Regions from separate parts of the Variovorax sp. UC122_21 genome, predicted to be linked through region 3. Evidence: riboswitches for the same ligand, from Rfam matches in the RefSeq annotation. Region 3 holds a riboswitch; each other region holds the start of a gene.
What was found. Region 3 has a riboswitch for cobalamin ahead of ACHMXE_RS31240 (TonB-dependent receptor). Riboswitches for the same ligand answer to the same signal wherever they lie in the genome.
Positions count from the first base shown of each region.

Region 1 (3,268 bases), 1.1 Mb from region 3:
CCTCGTAGCGCGCCCGCGCGGTGCTGCCGTAGCAGCCGAAGGACGAGGCGCAGCCCTTGGCGGTCGAGTCGAACACGATCAGGTTGCGCACGTTGTTGCGGTACGACCACGATGCCCGCGTGGGTCGGGCCGTCGGTGTACTTGAGGCCAAGCTCGACGTTGCGGCTAGCTTCGGGCTGCAGGTCGGGCTTGCCGTATTCGCTGAAGCGCTGGTAGAGCGTGGGCGCGCGGAAGGCGGTGCCGGCCGAGGCGGTCACGCGCAGCTTCGGCGTGATCGCGAAGCCGTAGGCGGCGCTGCCGGTGGTCTTGCCGCCGAACTCGCTGTCGTCGTCGTGGCGCACGTTGAGCTGCAGCGAATGCGGGCCCTGCACGAAGCCGTAGCCGAGCGAGACCGCATCCTGCGAACGCTTGCGCGCCAGGCCCTTGTCGGTGGCGCTGGTGGGCGCGTTCTCGAGCCGGTCCTCGCGGCGCTCGAGCGCGGCCGTCACCAGGTGCGCTCCGAAGCGCAGCTCGTTCTGGAACAGGTAGCCGCGCAGCCGGGTCTCGGTGCGGTAGTACGAGGGCATGGTGCTGTAGACCGACTGCGAATCGGTCACCTGCAGCCGCGTGCTGTAGACCTCGTTCCACTGCGCCGACCAGGTCAGGCCGCCGGTGCGCAGCCGGTTGCGGCTCTGGTCGTCGAGGTGGTCGGCCGGCGGCTTGCTGCCGGACTTGGCCGCGTCGTAGCGCGCCTGCGTGTCGCTCGACAGCGCGGTGGCCTCGAGGCGCTGGCCGGGCGCGATCTGCCAGCCCAGGCGCACATTGCCCGAGGTGGTGTTGTAGCCGTCGCGGTCGGGGCTGGTGAAGCCGTCCTTGGGCAGGGTGCGCTTCTCGAGCGGCTGGATGTTGAAGCCGCGGCTCTCCTCGTGGGCCACGCCGAACGAATAGTCGAAGGCATTGGCCTTGCCGCTGATCGCGGCCTCGGTGCGCGAAAGGCCATGGCTGCCGAAGCCCACGCCGATCGAGGGCGACACGCCCTCCTCGCCGCGCTTGGTGAACAGCTGGATCACGCCGCCGATGGCGTCGGAGCCGTAGACCGCGGCGGCCGGGCCGCGCAGCACCTCGATGCGGTCGATCTGCGCCAGCGGGATGCTCTCCCAGGCCGCGCCGCCGGTGGCCTGCGAGTCCACGCGCACGCCGTCGATGTAGACGGCGGTGAAGCGCGTCTCGGCGCCGCGGATGTAGACGCTGGTCGAGTTGCCCACGCCGCCGTTGCGCACGATCTGGATGCCGGCCTGGCGCGCGAGCACGTCGGCCACGCCGGTGGAACCGCTGCGCTCGATGGTCTCGCGGTCGATCACCGAGACATCGGCCACGAGGTCCGACAGCGGCTGCGCGGTGCGGGTGGCGGTGACCACCGTTTCGCCGAGCGCGCCGGGCTGGGCCTGCGCCGAAGCGGCCAGCGGCAGCTGGGCCAGCAGCAGGCCGCCGAAGGCCGGCACCAGGGCCAGCGGCAGGCCGGCCAGGCGCATGCCGATGCGGGACGCGGGAATGCGAGCGCGCGAACGGCGCGAGAAGGAAACGCAGGAAATCATGGAGTGAGCGAGCGAACGTCTATGCCCCTTGCCGGCCTCCCCGCCGACGCCCGGGGCGCCATTGGCTCGTGCATGCATCGACGAAGCGAAGGGCATGCGCGAACCGCCTTGTTGGCCGGTATCCGGGCTGGCAGACCGGCCCTCGCCGCCTTCCCAGGCGCCTGTTTCAGGGCGCCCAGTGGCTCGTGTGGAGAGGGTGGCGCCTTGCGGCGCCGTCTGCTTGACCGTTGCGGGGGCAGCGCAGGCGGCTTCGGTGCCGGCGCGCGGCCGGTCCCTTCACTCCTGCTTCCCGTTGAACCGCGGCGCGTGAACCACGCCGCAGGCACCAACGGGCGAGATTGCTAGGCGCTGCGCCGCGCGCTTTAAGTCGAAAGTTGCGTGCGCCCGACGGTCGACGGGCCTCGCGCACCGGCTCGCGCACTAACATCGACAGGCTATGCGATGCCCTCACCGCACCCCCGCATGACCCTGCACTCCTCGCCGCTGCTGCGCCTGCGCTCCGCCCTGCAGCGCCTGTTCGGCGTCTCGGGCTGGCAGTCGATGCTGCTGTGGTCGATCGTCGCCGGCCTGCTCGGCACGCTCGCCACCGAAGGCTTTCGCGCCGCGCTGCGCGGCTTCGAGCACCTGGTGCTCGGCCCCGGCGACAGCCTGGTCGCGATGGCGCGCGCGCTGCCGTGGTGGGCACGCATCGCCTTCCCCGCCGCGGGCGGCCTGGTGGCCGGCGGGCTGCTCGTGCTCGCCAAGCGCGTCGCTGTGCGCAGCGCCACCTCCGACTACATGGAAGCGATCGTGCTTGGCGACGGCCGCATTCCGGTGGCGCAGACGCTGGTGCGCAGTGCCTCCTCGCTGGTGAGCATCGGCACCGGCGGCTCGATCGGCCGCGAGGGCTCGATGGTGCAGCTCGCCGCGCTGGCCGCCTCGCTGCTGGGCCGGGTGTTCCGCTTCCCGGTCGAGCGGCTGCGGCTGCTGGTGGCCTGCGGCGCGGCGGCCGGCCTCACGGCCGCGTACAACGCGCCGATCGCGGGCGCCTTCTTCGTCGCCGAGATCGTGCTCGGTTCGATCGTGATGGAGAGCGTGGGACCGATCCTGATCGCGGCGGTGGTCGCCAACATCGTGATGCGCGCCCTGCCCGGCTACCAGCCGCCCTACCAGATGCCGGTGTTCCCCGAACTGCATGGCGCCGAGATCCCGCTGTTCGCGCTGCTCGGCTTGCTGCTGGGCTTCGCGGCCGCGGGCTTCCTGCGCGCGCTGCAGGGCAGCCGGGCGCTGTTCGCGCGGCTGCCGTTCGCGCTGCCGTGGCGGCTCGCGCTCGGCGGGCTCGCGATGGGGCTGGTGTCGGTGCCCTGGCCCGAGGTCTGGGGCAATGGCTACAGCGTGGTCAACGCGGTGCTGCACACGCCCTGGACCTGGACCCTGATCGCCATGGTGCTCGCGGCCAAGCTGGTCGCCACGCTGGCCACGGCCGGCTCGGGCGCGGTGGGCGGCGTGTTCACGCCCGCGCTGTTCTTCGGCTGCATGGTCGGCGCGCTGTTCGGCCATGCCGCGCAGGCGCTGTGGCCGCATGCGGTGTCGGCGCCCTATGCCTATGCGGTGGTCGGCATGGGCGCCTTTCTCGCGGGTGCCACGCAGGCGCCGCTGATGGCGATCCTCATGATCTTCGAGATGACGCTCAACTACCAGGTGATGCTGCCGCT
Region 1 is NZ_CP172004.1:2,830,134-2,833,401, reverse strand. It holds partial or broken gene ACHMXE_RS25685 (TonB-dependent receptor domain-containing protein) at 1-1,574, opposite strand, end outside; cobalamin riboswitch at 1,670-1,919, opposite strand; gene ACHMXE_RS25680 (ClcB-like voltage-gated chloride channel protein) at 2,037-3,268, shown strand, end outside.
Region 1: linked by a shared signal. The riboswitch ahead of ACHMXE_RS25685 (TonB-dependent receptor domain-containing protein) and the one ahead of ACHMXE_RS31240 (TonB-dependent receptor) in region 3 are both predicted to bind cobalamin.

Region 2 (3,268 bases), on a different replicon from region 3:
CGCCGATCCACATCGAGTACCTGCGCAACATGGGCGTGGGCGCGTCGATGAGCATCTCGATCGTCATCAACGGTCAGCTCTGGGGCATGCTGGCCTGCCACCACCGCAGCGCCCACCAGGTGCCCTACGCCATCCGCATGGCCTGCGACGTGCTCGCGCAGGTGCTGGCCTCGAACGTGCAGAGCCTGCTGGCGCGCGAGCAGGCGGGCCGGGCCTCGAGCGCGGCGCAGCTGCGCGGCTCGCTGATCGAGGCGGTGCTGCATGCCGAGGACACCTTCAGCGCGCTGATCGGCCTGGCGCGCCCGCTGGCCGACGCCTTCGACGCGCAGGCGGCGGTCATCGCCGAGCAGTCGCGGCTGCACGTGGACGGCGACATGCCCCGCGAGGCCGCGGCGGCGCTGATGCAGTGGCTCACCGCCTCGACGAACGGCGACCAGATCGTGGCGCTGCACACGCGCGAGCAACTGCCCGAGAACCTGCGCTCGCTGGCCGGCGTGTGGTGCGGCTTTCTCGCGCTGCGCTTCGACGCGATCGACAACGGCTGGCTGGTGCTCGCGCGCAAGGAACAGATCGAGACCATCAACTGGGGCGGCAAGCCCGAGAAGCACTACGTGAGCGGCCCGCACGGGCCCCGGCTCACGCCGCGCGGCTCCTTCGACGTCTGGAAACAGACGGTGCGCGACACCAGCGTGCCCTGGGGCGCCAACGATCTCGACTTCGCGCGCCAGCTGCGCGACGAGCTGATCCGCGCCAGCGCGGCGCGGCTGGCCGACACCTACAAGGCCCGCACCGAGCTGCTGGCCGTGCTGGGCCACGACCTGCGCGACCCGCTGCAGTCGATCACGATGGCCGCCAAGCTGCTCGAACGCAGCCTGCCCGACGGCAGCAACGCCGGCGCGCGGCTGGGCCAGCGCATCCAGACCTCGAGCAGCCGCATGGCGCGGCTGATCGGCCAGGTGCTCGATGCCTCGCGGCTGCAAAGCGGCATGGGCCTGCAGATGGTGCCGGTGCAGATCGACCTGGCGCGGCTGCTGGAGGACGCGGTCGACGAGTCGCGCACCGCCTACCCCGGTTCGCAGCTCGAGCTCGAGGCACCCAAGACGCTGCCCGTGCTGGCCGACCCCGACCGCATGGCGCAGCTGGTCGGCAACCTGGTGAGCAATGCGCGCCACCACGGCCTGCCCGGCGAGGCGGTGCGCCTGCGGCTCGAACAGGTCGACGCGCACGTGGTGTTCAGCGTGGCCAACCGCGCACCGCCGATCGACGCCGCGCTGGTGCCCGACTTGTTCAGCGCCTTCAAGCAGCGCAGCGTGCCCAACGAGCGCAACAAGGGCGGACTGGGCCTGGGGCTGCACATCGCGCAAGCCATCGTGCGCTCGCACCGCGGCAGCATCGGCTATGCGCATGTCGACGGCTACGTGGTGTTCACCGTGCGGCTGCCCCAGGTTCCCGCGCCCGCGCCCTGAGCTTTCTCGCGCCCGACGGCGCGCAAGCCGCTCCTATAATCTCGCCCCGCCGGCCGATGCAAACGAAAGCATCACCCAAGCCGGCGCGCGCGAAGGTGCGCCGGTTGCAGGACCGGCGTTAAACGGGAAGCAGGTGACGGGTCCTCCGGACCCCAGTCCTGCGCTGCCCCCGCAACGGTCGGCGGATTCGCGGTCCTCACGGCCGATGCCCTCGCGGGCATCGCAGCCACTGTGCCCCGGCATGGGAAGGCGAGGATCGCGGCAACGGCGCATCTCCCGATGCACCGCTGCGCTCCGCAAGCCCGGATACCGGCCTTCGCCTCGTTCGGTCGCTGCGGGAGTGCAGGCAAGCCGTATCGGTCACGCATGGGCGCGGGGCCGGTCGCTGGCGGGTCCCCTCGGCGTCCGGTTGTTCTCATGGCCCGCGGGAGCGCGGGCCCGAAGGAAACCCTCGTGCGCAACTTCTCCCGGCGCGGCCGCGTCAGACCCCACCAAGCCCTCATCGGATCCGGCGTCATGCTGCTCGCCTCGGTCGCCTCGGCGCAGGACGCCGAGGGCTCGCTGCCGCCCACCACCGTCAGCGACCGCAAGACCATCTCCACCGCCACGCGCCAGGAGGCCGACACGCTGCGGCTGCCCTTCGCCACCTATTCGGTCGAACGCGCGCAGCTCGACGCGGTGGGCGCCGTCACGCTCGAGGACACGCTGCGCAGCGTGCCGGGCCTGCAGTACGGCACGCAGGGCAACTACTACTCGCGCTTCGAGACCCGCGGCCTGCGCGACACGCAGGACGTGCTGGTGCTGATGGACGGCGTGCCGCTGCGCCTGCTGCAGGGCAATGCCGACATCACGCTGATCGCGCCCGACCTGGTGGACCGGCTCGAGTTCATCAAGGGCCCGGCCTCGGCGCTCTACGGCAAGAACGCGATCGGCGGCGTGGCGCAGTTCTTCATGAAGCCCGAGCGCGCGGGCGGCAGCCTCACGGCCACCATCGGCAGCCACGGCCGCCTCGACGGCAGCCTGCGCTACCGCTGGGACTTCGAGCGCGGCAATCTCTACGTGGGCGTGGCCAACAGCGACTACAACGGCTTCCAGCGCGATGCCGGCCGCGCACAGTCGGCCCTGCTGGTGGGCGGCGACTTCGCCGTCACGCGCGACTGGACCACCGGCTTCCAGCTCTACGACACGCGCGTGCGCGGCGACCGCGGCTCGATCGTGCCGCTGGTCAACGGCAAGCCGATCTTCGGCATCACCTCGCGCGACAACTACGGCATTCCCGACTCCTACGTCACGGGCGACTACCAGTCGTTCTCGTGGAAGAACCGCTTCGAGCTCGGCGCCGGCTGGTCGATCAACCACCTGAGCAGCTTCGCGCGCTACAACCGCTTCTTCGCCGGCGGCATCACCATCGTTCCGCCGCCCGCGGCCGTGAGCAAGGGCTATTCCGAGAGCTACACCGCCGACCGCGGCGTCTACCACGAGCTCGCGGCCACGCACCTGATGGCGGGCAAGGGCTGGAGCAACGAGTTCCAGGCCGGCTTCAATCTCGAGCGCGGCTGGCAGGGCCTCGACTCGCCGAGCTTCAGCAACGCGCCCACCTACCGCGGGCCGTTCTACGACATCCCCGTGAGCAACGTGCGCAACGATCCGCGCGGCGTGCGCGGCAGCATCACCTCCTCGCGCTTCGACCAGGAGGTGCGCAGCGTCTACCTGCAGGACCGCTTCGAGTACGGCCCGGTCGGCTTCACGCTGGGCGTGCGCCACGACCGCTTCGAGCAGACGCTGGGCCGCACGGGCACGCA
Region 2 is NZ_CP172003.1:1,591,943-1,595,210, reverse strand. It holds gene ACHMXE_RS08220 (ATP-binding protein) at 1-1,466, shown strand, start outside; cobalamin riboswitch at 1,558-1,784, shown strand; partial or broken gene ACHMXE_RS08215 (TonB-dependent receptor) at 1,746-3,268, shown strand, end outside.
Region 2: linked by a shared signal. The riboswitch ahead of ACHMXE_RS08215 (TonB-dependent receptor) and the one ahead of ACHMXE_RS31240 (TonB-dependent receptor) in region 3 are both predicted to bind cobalamin.

Region 3 (3,268 bases):
CCGCTGGCCGAGCTGCCGATGAGCACCGAGGCGCGCTATCTCTCGCGCCAGGTCGTGCTGGTCGGTTATGGCCGGGTCGGGCGCCGCATCGCCGCCGAGCTCAAGGCGCACGACATCCCCTACGTGGTGGCCGAGCAGAACCGCGAGCTGGTCGAGAAGCTGCGCGAGGAGGGCGGTGCCGCCGTCTATGGCGACGCGGCCGATCCGGCTGTGCTGATCCAGGCCCACATCGCGCGCGCCCGCGTGCTGGTGGTGGCCACGCCGGCCGCACTCAACGTGCGGCAGATGATCGAGACCGCGCGCACCCTCAACCCGACCATCGAGACCGTGATCCGCAGCCACAACGAAGAGGAAGCGGAACTGCTCACGCGCGAAGTCTCGGCCACCGTCTTCCTCGGCGAGCACGAGCTGGCCCAGGCGATGGCGCGCGACGTGGTGCGCCGCGCCGTGGCGCCGCCCGCGCCCAACGGCGCCCATGGCACGCCGAGCGTGCCGGCCGCGCCGGCCTGAACGCCCTGGTTCTAGAGGTCCTCGATCACCAGCGTGCGGTAGCGCTGCGCGATCGAGTAGGGAACCGTGCGCACCACCTCCATCATGCGTTCGGCGTCTTCCTGCTCCTCGGTGCGCACCAGCAGCGCCGTGTGGCCTTCGCGCGCCAGCTTGGTGTAGGCGCGCACCGTCGCGCCCTCGGTGCCCGCGGAGGGCAGGGGGTTGTCGGCCTCGGCCACCGTCGGCGTGATCTCCGCCAACACCGTCGCGGGCGGCAGCAGGAAGATGTCGTCCGCGCTCACGCCCTTCTCGACGAGCCCGCGGCCGACGCGCTCCGCGTCCTCGGCGTTCCCGAACATCACCATCGAATGGCCGGTGGGATAGAAGGCGCCGCCGATGGTCGCTCGCATCTTGGAATCCAGGGTGAATCGCTTCATGGGGCCTCCTGTCGTCTGGGCATGCGGCGTGCCGCGGGTGTTTGATCCATGGGCAAAACTTAGGTCGCGCACCAACGCCCGCCTGTAGGAGAAGCCCGGAAGCTGGGAACGGTGGGCGCCACCGGCTGGCGCAGGAAGCTCACAGGGTTTTCGCCGGCGGTGAACGTGATCGAGTGCACGCGCGTTGTGACAGGGCGTGTCTACGATCCGGGCGGCCCGCCCCCATCGCCAACGCCTACCTTCCAGAGCTTCGCGTGAACACCATCCCCGCCACCCTGTCGCCGTCGCCCCGCAACCTCGCGCTGACCGTTCACGAACTGGAGCCCGGCGAGTTCTATTGGGTGCTGATGGAGGCGGTCGACGATGCCGCGGGCGAGGGCGCGGTGCATTCCTACCTGCCGCTCGAGGCGGCCATCGAGCCGCATACCAGCTATTCCAATGCGCTGGTGGCCGGCGTCAGCGTGCTGCGCCGCCTGTTCGGCGCCGAAGGCCCCGGCCGGGCGCGGGACACCCGTACGCCCGACGAGCCCGCGCGCACCCGCTCCCTATAATTCCCGCCGTTCGGTGCGGCCTTTCTTCCGAGGAAGGAAGGACGCACCGGCACCACGGTTCGAAGGTGCCCCGCCCGCCATGCATGCCACGGCCACGGGGTTAAACGGGAAGCAGGTGCGACGCGTCGGTTCACGGATCGACGCCTCCATTCCTGCGCTGCCCCCGCAACGGTCAGCGGATCTGGACGTCCTCACGCCATGCCCCCAGGGCATCGGCAGCCACTGCGCCCGCAAGGCGTGGGAAGGCGAGGGCTTCCGCAACGGCGCTGCAGTTTCGACTGCGCGCCTTTGCGCTCCGCGAGCCCGGATACCGGCCTTCGTCACCGCCTCGGACGCTGCGGGAGTGCGTGTCCGGGCCGCCGGCCGGCGAAGCGCTTGCTTTGCCCGCCGCCGGTCCCGGCCATCGATCGACTTCCCGCCGCGTCCACATTCGGTCAGAGAACCTGCGGGGACGCGGGTCGGAGGAGAAGTCACATGGATCACGCATCGCCGTCGGGCGATCGCACGGGCGCGGCCGGCCGCCGCCCGCGTCACCGCCACCGGGGCCGCCCGGCCGCCCGCCGCCTCGGCGGCATGTCCGCCGCCATCGGCCTGGCCTTCGGTGCCGGCAGCGGCTTCGCGCAGCAGGCCGCCACCAGCCTGCCGCCCGTGCAGGTCGAGGCCGGCGCCCAGGGCGCGCTCTCGCTCGCCGAGCCCACGCAGACCGGCAGCCGGCTCGGCCTTACGCCGCTCGAGACGCCCGCCAGCATCGAGGTACTGACCGGCGAAACCCTCCGCGCGCGCGGCGATGTCTCGATCGTCGACGCCGCCACCCGCGCCACCGGCATCACCGGCTCGCCCGCGCCGGGCAACGGCGGCACCTCGATGGCCGCGCGCGGCTTCTCGGGCCATGGCTCGGTGATGCAGCTGTTCGACGGCACGCGGCTGTTCGCGGGCGCGGGCACCGTCACCTTCCCGTTCGACACCTGGTCGGTCGACCGCATCGAGGTGCTGCGCGGCGCGGCCTCGGTCATGTACGGCGAAGGCGCGATCGGCGGCGCGATCAACGTGGTGCCCAAGAAGCCCACGCGCGGCCCGATCCACAACGAGGCGCTGCTGAGCTACGGCTCCGACGCCACGCGCCAGGCCGCCTTCGGCAGCGGCGGCGCGATCAACGACAAGCTTTCGTACCGCTTCGACATCAGCCACCGCGCCACCCACGGCTTCATGGCGCGCGGCGAGGGCGAGAGCCTGGCCGTCGGTGGTGCGCTGCGGCTGGACGTCTCGCCCGAGCTGCAGTTCACCCTGTCGCACGACGAGGGCCGCCAGTCGCCGCAGCGCTACCAGGGCGTGCCGCTGATCGACGGGCGCCTCGACGGCCGGACCCTGCGCCAGAACTACAACGTCGACGACGCCGAGCTCAAGTACGACGACAAGTGGACCCGCCTCGACGCGCTGTGGACGCCCAGCGATGCCGTCACCGTGCACAACCAGCTCTACCGGCTCGCGAGCCAGCGCCACTGGCGCAACAGCGAGACCTATACCTTCAATGCCGCCACGCGCCGCCTGACGCGCGGCGACTACCTCGAGATCGGCCACGACCAGGAGCAGGTCGGCAACCGCACCGACGCCACCTTCCGCCATGAACTGTTCGGCATGAAGAACCAGGTGCTGGTGGGCTTCGACGTGAACCGCATCGACTTCACGCACCTCAACGACTCGCCCTACGGCGGCCGCTCGGTGGTCGATCCCTTCGTCTTCCTGCCCGGCTACTACGCTTCGCCCGTGGCCTACACGCCGCGCTACAAGACC
Region 3 is NZ_CP172004.1:3,968,620-3,971,887, reverse strand. It holds gene ybaL (YbaL family putative K(+) efflux transporter) at 1-510, shown strand, start outside; gene ACHMXE_RS31250 (hypothetical protein) at 522-926, opposite strand; gene ACHMXE_RS31245 (hypothetical protein) at 1,181-1,477, shown strand; cobalamin riboswitch at 1,524-1,811, shown strand; gene ACHMXE_RS31240 (TonB-dependent receptor) at 1,952-3,268, shown strand, end outside.